Regions from separate parts of the Paenibacillus sp. KN14-4R genome, predicted to be linked through region 1. Evidence: riboswitches for the same ligand, from Rfam matches in the RefSeq annotation. Region 1 holds a riboswitch; each other region holds the start of a gene.
What was found. A riboswitch is a leader RNA that binds a small molecule or an ion and turns the genes downstream of it on or off. The one in region 1 is predicted to bind cyclic di-AMP.
Positions count from the first base shown of each region.

Region 2: another riboswitch for cyclic di-AMP. It lies ahead of ACSBOP_RS18170 (CAP domain-containing protein); the one in region 1 lies ahead of ACSBOP_RS12380 (C40 family peptidase).
Region 3: another riboswitch for cyclic di-AMP. It lies ahead of kdpF (K(+)-transporting ATPase subunit F); the one in region 1 lies ahead of ACSBOP_RS12380 (C40 family peptidase).

Region 1 covers NZ_CP197466.1:2,563,897-2,566,219, reverse strand. Annotated here, with positions in the region: gene ACSBOP_RS12385 (YhgE/Pip family protein) at 1-572, shown strand, start outside; cyclic di-AMP (ydaO/yuaA leader) riboswitch at 736-880, shown strand; gene ACSBOP_RS12380 (C40 family peptidase) at 886-1,743, shown strand; TPP riboswitch at 1,855-1,969, shown strand; gene ACSBOP_RS12375 (ABC transporter substrate-binding protein) at 2,052-2,323, shown strand, end outside.
Region 2 covers NZ_CP197466.1:3,677,271-3,679,593, forward strand. Annotated here, with positions in the region: gene sdaAB (L-serine ammonia-lyase, iron-sulfur-dependent subunit beta) at 1-137, opposite strand, end outside; gene ACSBOP_RS18170 (CAP domain-containing protein) at 349-1,128, opposite strand; cyclic di-AMP (ydaO/yuaA leader) riboswitch at 1,133-1,264, opposite strand; gene ACSBOP_RS18175 (TRM11 family SAM-dependent methyltransferase) at 1,345-2,223, opposite strand.
Region 3 covers NZ_CP197466.1:3,408,181-3,410,503, reverse strand. Annotated here, with positions in the region: gene ACSBOP_RS16680 (hypothetical protein) at 6-413, shown strand; cyclic di-AMP (ydaO/yuaA leader) riboswitch at 589-765, shown strand; cyclic di-AMP (ydaO/yuaA leader) riboswitch at 792-958, shown strand; gene kdpF (K(+)-transporting ATPase subunit F) at 1,206-1,283, shown strand; gene kdpA (potassium-transporting ATPase subunit KdpA) at 1,330-2,323, shown strand, end outside.

The sequences.
Region 1 (2,323 bases):
TATCCCTTGGATTGTTCGTAGGTGCATTGATGTTAACAATCGTATACTCAATGAAAAAACCTGCGATCACACCGCCCAACTCATTTAGTTGGTTTATTAGTAAATTCGGTGTAATGCTTGTCGTGGGTGCGCTTCAAGCAGTGCTGGCAGATATAATCTTGCTTGGTGGATTGAAGTTGGAAGTGCAAAACGTTGGATTGTTCATCTTACTCAGCTTAGTAACGAGCTGGACTTTCATGGCGATCTTGCAATTCTTGGTTACAGCATTTAACGATGTTGGACGCTTCCTTGCAATCTTGCTTCTTATTGTACAACTAACAACTTCAGCAGGAACTTTCCCAATTGAATTAATTCCAGATATACTACAACCGTTTGGCAAGCTAGTACCAATGACTTACTCTGTAAGTGGATTTAAAGCTGTCATATCGAGCGGTCAAATGAATGACTTCTGGAGTAATACAATTGTCCTAATCGGATGGATTGTTGGAATGGGTGCTTTAACTTGGGTTACATTAAAAATCAATTTAAAAAAGAACCCGAATCCAGTAATTGCTTCTAATGAAGCTGTATAGAAGCAGTGTAGATTAGAAAAATGGAAACCCGCGAAGCCAGGTGCTTCGCGGGTTTTTGGTATATTTTAAGAAAAAGATTAGAATCAATTTCCTTAAATGAAAATTTTCTAATCTGCGATTCATTGATCAAAACTAGCAAAATATGATAATCTGTTAAAGTCAAATAGATAATTTGTCGAATCTGGCTTAAACATAAAGTCAGTACGGGGGACCGATTTACTTGGGGTGAATGTTCGTGTTATATGCGATCTAGGGAGCAACCTTCTTCCCGAACCCGTCAACTAACCTCGGAGACACTGGGAGGTATTACCGTTTGAAAACTTTATTTAAAACCGTAGTATTATCATGTGCTGTTCTGGGAAGTGCTTTCGTGATCGGACAAACAGCAAGTGCACAAACAGCAAATGAAGATGTCAAAATTCAAGTCAATGATCGTTTAGTTGATCTGAATACGGATCCATACATTGGCGAGAACAACTCGTTAATGGTGCCTGTACGTCAATTGTTTGAAAATATCGGCTACACGTTGACTTGGAATCAAGAAGGCGATGAAGTTGGACTTACTGTACATAATGACAAACATAATTTCAAACTGACGACTGGCAGCACAAAGATGACGGTTGACGACAGAAAAGTTGAGTTAACAACTAAGCCTGTGATACATAACGGGGTAGCATTTGTTCCTGTACGATTGATGGCTGAACACTTAGGTTTTATTTTACAGTGGGATGATAAGAATGGAATTGCGATTCTTGGCGTAGATGGCAACTTCCATGCACCTGCATGGTATGCACCACCGAAGAAGCCTGAAATTAGCGTACAACTCATTGATACAGCGAATCAATATCTAGGTGTTCCATATGTGTATGGAGGAACTTCACCAAGTGGATTTGATTGCTCAGGTTTTGTAAGTTATGTGTTTAAAAAGTACGGATATGATCTTCCACGCACATCAAGTGATATGTACAGTGTTGGAAAATCAGTAAGCAATTTGCAAGCTGGTGATCTTGTTTTCTTCGCTGAAGGCAGTCGCGTATCGCATGTAGGGATTTATATTGGCGATGACAAATATATTAATGCAGTATCTGGCCGTGGGCGTAGCGTAATGGTAACAAGTCTTTCCTCCAGCTGGAGTGCGAAGTATTATGTTGGCGCTAAGCGCGTTCTTTAAAAGCCATAAGATAAGAAGCCACAGACAGCCATATGCTGATCTGTGGTTTTTTTCATTGAATAATTAAAATAGACAAATACTCAATTCTGCTATATAGTGGTATAGAACTTCAAAAAACAAACGGGGTGCTGGGATTTTTGGCCGGCTGAGATTGTATTCCACAAAATACTGACCCTTGAACCTGATCTGGATAATGCCAGCGTAGGAACCATGATTTTGTTTGTGCATGCACAAAAATGCTGGCTCCCGTTGGGGAGTTTTTTTGTTGTCATAGAAAGATTCTCGTCGAGAGAAAAGGAGAGAGCGACATGAAGCAATTGAAAGTAGGTCTTGCGGCTGTTCTTGTACTAACGCTGCTCATGCTTACAGCTTGCGGTAAAAGTGAGCAGTCTGCAAACGAATCGAAAGGTAGTGCAGATAAGAAGTTAATAGATGTTAAGATTGCGCTGGACTGGACACCGAATACGAACCACACAGGTATTTACGTAGCAAAAGAAAAAGGATATTTTGCCGAACAAGGGCTTAATGTTGAAATTGTTCTTCCAGGTTCCAACTCTTCCATGGCGATGGTGGGAGCAGG
Region 2 (2,323 bases), 1.1 Mb from region 1:
GTGATGTCCACACGCTTCGGCTGTTCGCCTAACAACTGCCTTGCCGCTCGGCCTAGACGCGCTGCTCCTGCTGTATGTGAACTCGATGGACCTACCATAGACGGCCCAATTATTGAAAAAACATCTTTAAATCGCATGCTTGTTCCTCTTCCCCCGTGATGATCTTACCTTTTCATGCTACATCATATCTCAAATATGAATAAGCAGCAAAAAAATCGAACGAGCGATCTTCGGATTCTTTCTCGAAATCATGTATAGCCTGTTCACCCAGTGTTTAAAATAAACAATAAAAAAAGAGCTAACGGCTTATGACCCAAACAGGATCATGCCGTTAACTCTTCCTATCATTTAGCCAATAAACTCTTGTACCCACACACCTTGATAGTAAGCAACACCGATTGTTGTAAAGTTAGGGCTTAGAATGTTCTGTCTGTGCCCGCTGCTATTCATCCATGCTGTCATTACATCTTGTGGCGTACGTTGACCCTTCGCGATATTCTCACCCGCTGCGCGGTAAGAAATGTTATACTGTTTCATCATATCAAATGGCGAACCATAAGTTGGAGATTGGTGATCAAAGTAATTATTTTTCACCATATCCTTCGCTTTATCCATTGCCATGTTGTTTAACTTGGTATTATCCATCTTAACTGCAGAAAGTCCTGCTTTGGAACGTTCTTTATTGACAAGATCCACTACTTCTTGTGCAAATTTAGTAGCTTCGTCTGACACTGCTGGCTTCTCAGACGGTGCTGGAGTTGGCTTAGGTGTTGGTGTTGGTTTCGGCGTAGGCGTTGGATCCGGTGTTGGCTTTGATGTTACCGGCGGCGTTGGTGTAACGTTATCCGGCAATGTTGGCCATTGAATTTGTGAGTTTGATCCATCTACATTACCAGGTAGATTGCATCCTCCACCCATCGAAATGACTCCACCTTTTATTCCTTGTGAATATAACTTCATTAACTCGCTCAAATTGAAGTTACATGATTTGGCTAACTCGTTTGCCGAAATAGGGTTATTCTGCCCTACTACACATGCTGCTTGAGCTACATTCGCCATCCCTGCGGACGCTAGCAATGTCACTGCAAGAGTACCTGTTACGACTACTTTCTTAAAACTTTGTTTCATTTCTCTCTCTCCTTTTTGTCGCCTACGAGGTTAGCTGACGGGTTCGGATAAAAGAGTAACACCCGACCACTAAAAGTGGTTTCACCCCAAATGGCGGTTCCCCCGCACCCTTTTTGGGTTTCGGCTTATTTAACACTTTCAAAGTGTAACATGTATTATATCTGCCTTCATTCTCAAAATTGTGGTAGTATTACTTAATGAAGGTAATAAGACCAATTACCTGCAAACGATGACTTGTCTAGCAAAACGTCCTTTGCTAACGACGCATCGGTCTATAATCGATAATCCTGCTTGCATAATTGCATCATCCATTTGCTCAATTGTTATGATAACGACTTTACTTGCTAATGAGCGTATGCTTTTTAACAGCCCAGATCGTTCACAATCTGAGAGCACAGAGCATAGATTATAGGGCATATCGAGAATGGCGACATCATAGTGACCTGTTAATGTCGTCATATCTTGAATTTCTACGACCTGTGGCATGTTAAAATGTGCTAGATTGGCCCGTGCTCCTCGAATTGCAAGTGGATTTAAATCTGAGCCTACGATGGATATCCCCATCGAAAGGGCTTCGATGACAACTGTGCCGATTCCACAGCAAGGATCGATAACGGTAACTCCATCCGTGTGAGGTACTGCGATGTTGACAATAGCTCTTGCAACACGTGTACTAAGCGCAGTGGAGTAATTGTGCGGTTTTTTCGTATGACGCAGCCAAACCGCCTCATTTTTCCTATATTCTCCGAATAACCACCTACCGCCTGCGTGAATTATTCCAAATATCCGCTCAGGCTTTCGCATGTCTGCTTTACCATGTACACGTGACCCAATCTCACGTTCAATGGCACGCTCTTCGTCATACGTAATGGCATAATTGCTTTCGATGTATATAATTTTAAATGTCTTTCCACCAGTCTGTAGCGACTCAACTTGGTCAGCAATTTCTCGAATATTTTGACCGCCATAGCGTACAGCGAGCTCTAACTTAATAAAGGGACTCCGACTCGGATTTACCGCAAATGGACTCTCGATACAGGAATTGTGAGGAACATGTCCAAATAGAGTTTTCATCTCTAACATACATAAAGACATTTCATCCTCATGACAAGCATATGTATATAGATATGCCGGTAAATTGTGATTTAACAAGGATCTCCCGCCCTTCACCATTCTAGAAGAACTTATTGTACCA
Region 3 (2,323 bases), 840 kb from region 1:
GAGAGATGGGTAATCAGAATGAATTGATATTGGTGGTTGGATATACGGAAGCTTCAGAACAGTTTATTGGTGCATTACAAAGGTTGAATAAGCCCTTTGCTGTGCTAACGAATAATAAATCGGAGTATAAAAGGCTGTTAAAATCGGGTGTGGAGCAGATTGTACTGATCAACACTTCTGAACTCAGCACGTGGATTGTTCCCGCACATGCGTATAGCCAAATTTATTTATTTGAACAAAGTTTACCGTTATGCTGCAGATTTATTCAAATATGCCGTTCCTGGACGAGTGAGCCGATCTATGTCATTACAAAAGAGGTTCAACCCCGTCTTATTTATAAAGGATTGGGTGCTAATTATGTGATTCATACCCATAGTAATGATGTGACTTTCTTGCTTGAAAATGCAAATTGATATCAAATAAGTAAAAAACGATGAAAATCATAGCTTGAAGGAGATATTGGAAGATTGAAATGAAAGTAAGCGTTATTCTAGCAAAGTAAGATCATTTTCTTGCAATTACCACGCTTTACAAAAAACTGTGTGAGGCGTATGATTCGTCTCATGATTTAGAAATTAAACAGTTTTCAGTTCTGAATCGCTTAATTTCCATGAGGAAAACGGGGGAACCAAACAAGTGGTAAATGTCCGATGTGAGAGTCGGATATGTACTGCAAATGGGGTGAATCCTTGCGTTATGCAAGGTAGGGCGACTCTCACCGCCCGAATCCGGCAGCTAACCTCGTAAGCGTTGACTGGGAGAGGATGATGAATTTATTAGTTGATATATAAATGTCTTTATCGCTGAGTTCCTGCTCATGAGCAGGAAGCGGGGGAACCAACGAGACCTGAAACACAAATCAGTCTCATGGGGTGAATCCTTGTGTTATGCAAGGTAGGGCGACTCTCAAGCGCCCGAATCCGACAGCTAACCTCGTAAGCGTACGGAGAGAGGCAACGATTGTCGCGCTAGACATGGTGTTATTCACTGTGCCAAGAAGCCCGCGAGAAGAGTTCCTCTTCGCGCGAAGGCTTCTTTTTTGTTGCCTATTTTTAAAGAAAATGGTTAGATTGCGAGATTTTGGAGGAGTGATTTCGGGTGATGATCATCTATATGATTCTGGCATTAGCAGGTATGTTCGCCTTATTTCTTGGGTTCTTATACGGATGCGGACGCATTGTCGATGAGGCAGGAGGCGAAAGCTGATGACAATCGTTTTGGTGCTTACTAGTCTTGTATCTATTTATCTGGTATATGCACTTATTAATCCAGAAAAATTTTAATTTTATGAAAACATGAATGAGGTTGTACAGGGAGGAAATTGCCATGATGGGCATGATTCAAATTGCAATTGTAATTGTACTGCTGGTACTGTTAGTAAAACCGCTCGGCAGCTATATCTACCATATTTTTTCTAATCAACCGAATCGTACGGATCGCATATTTGGACCGGTTGAAAAAGTGTTATTCGCCATTATTGGTGTGAAAAATCGCTCCGAGATGACGTGGAAGAAATACGCATTAACACTGGTGCTTACGAATATTGTGCTGGTTGCGTTTGGTTTTATTATTCTAGCAATTCAGAAAGGTTTACCGCTGAATCCAAACGGGATTGAAAATATGGAGCCGACGCTCATTTTTAATACCGTAATCAGTTTTATGGCAAATACCAATTTGCAGCACTACAGCGGGGAGACAGGGCTTAGTTATTTGTCACAGATGGTAGTCATCATGATGATGATGTTTACATCTGCAGCGACAGGAATTGTTGTAGCGATTGCTTTTATTAGAGGGATTACTTCAAAGGGTACGACATTAGGTAACTTTTTCGTTGATTTCGTGAAGGCTCACACACGATTACTCATACCTATTGCGATTATAATAACGCTGGTGCTCGTTGCATTTAAAGTCCCACAGACGCTTGATCCTACGATTCAAGCCACAACACTTGAAGGGGAAACCCAGCAAATTGCGACAGGTCCTGTAGCTTCGCTCGTATCAATCAAGCACTTAGGTACGAATGGGGGCGGATTTTTCGGTGCGAACTCCTCACACCCTTTTGAAAATCCAAGTCCACTGACGAATGTCATTGAGATATTGAGCATGTGGTGTATACCAGCAGCGCTGACCTATACGTTCGGGCGATTTGCTAACAATCGGAAGCAAGGTTGGATTATTTTTGGGGCGATGGGCATTCTGTTCGTTCTGTTCTTATCCTTAGCATATTACAGCGAATCTGCTGGGAATCCAGCGATGAACGCTCTGGGCATGGATGCTTCGCAAGGTAGTATGGAAGGGAAGGAAGTTCGCTTCGGTATTCCAC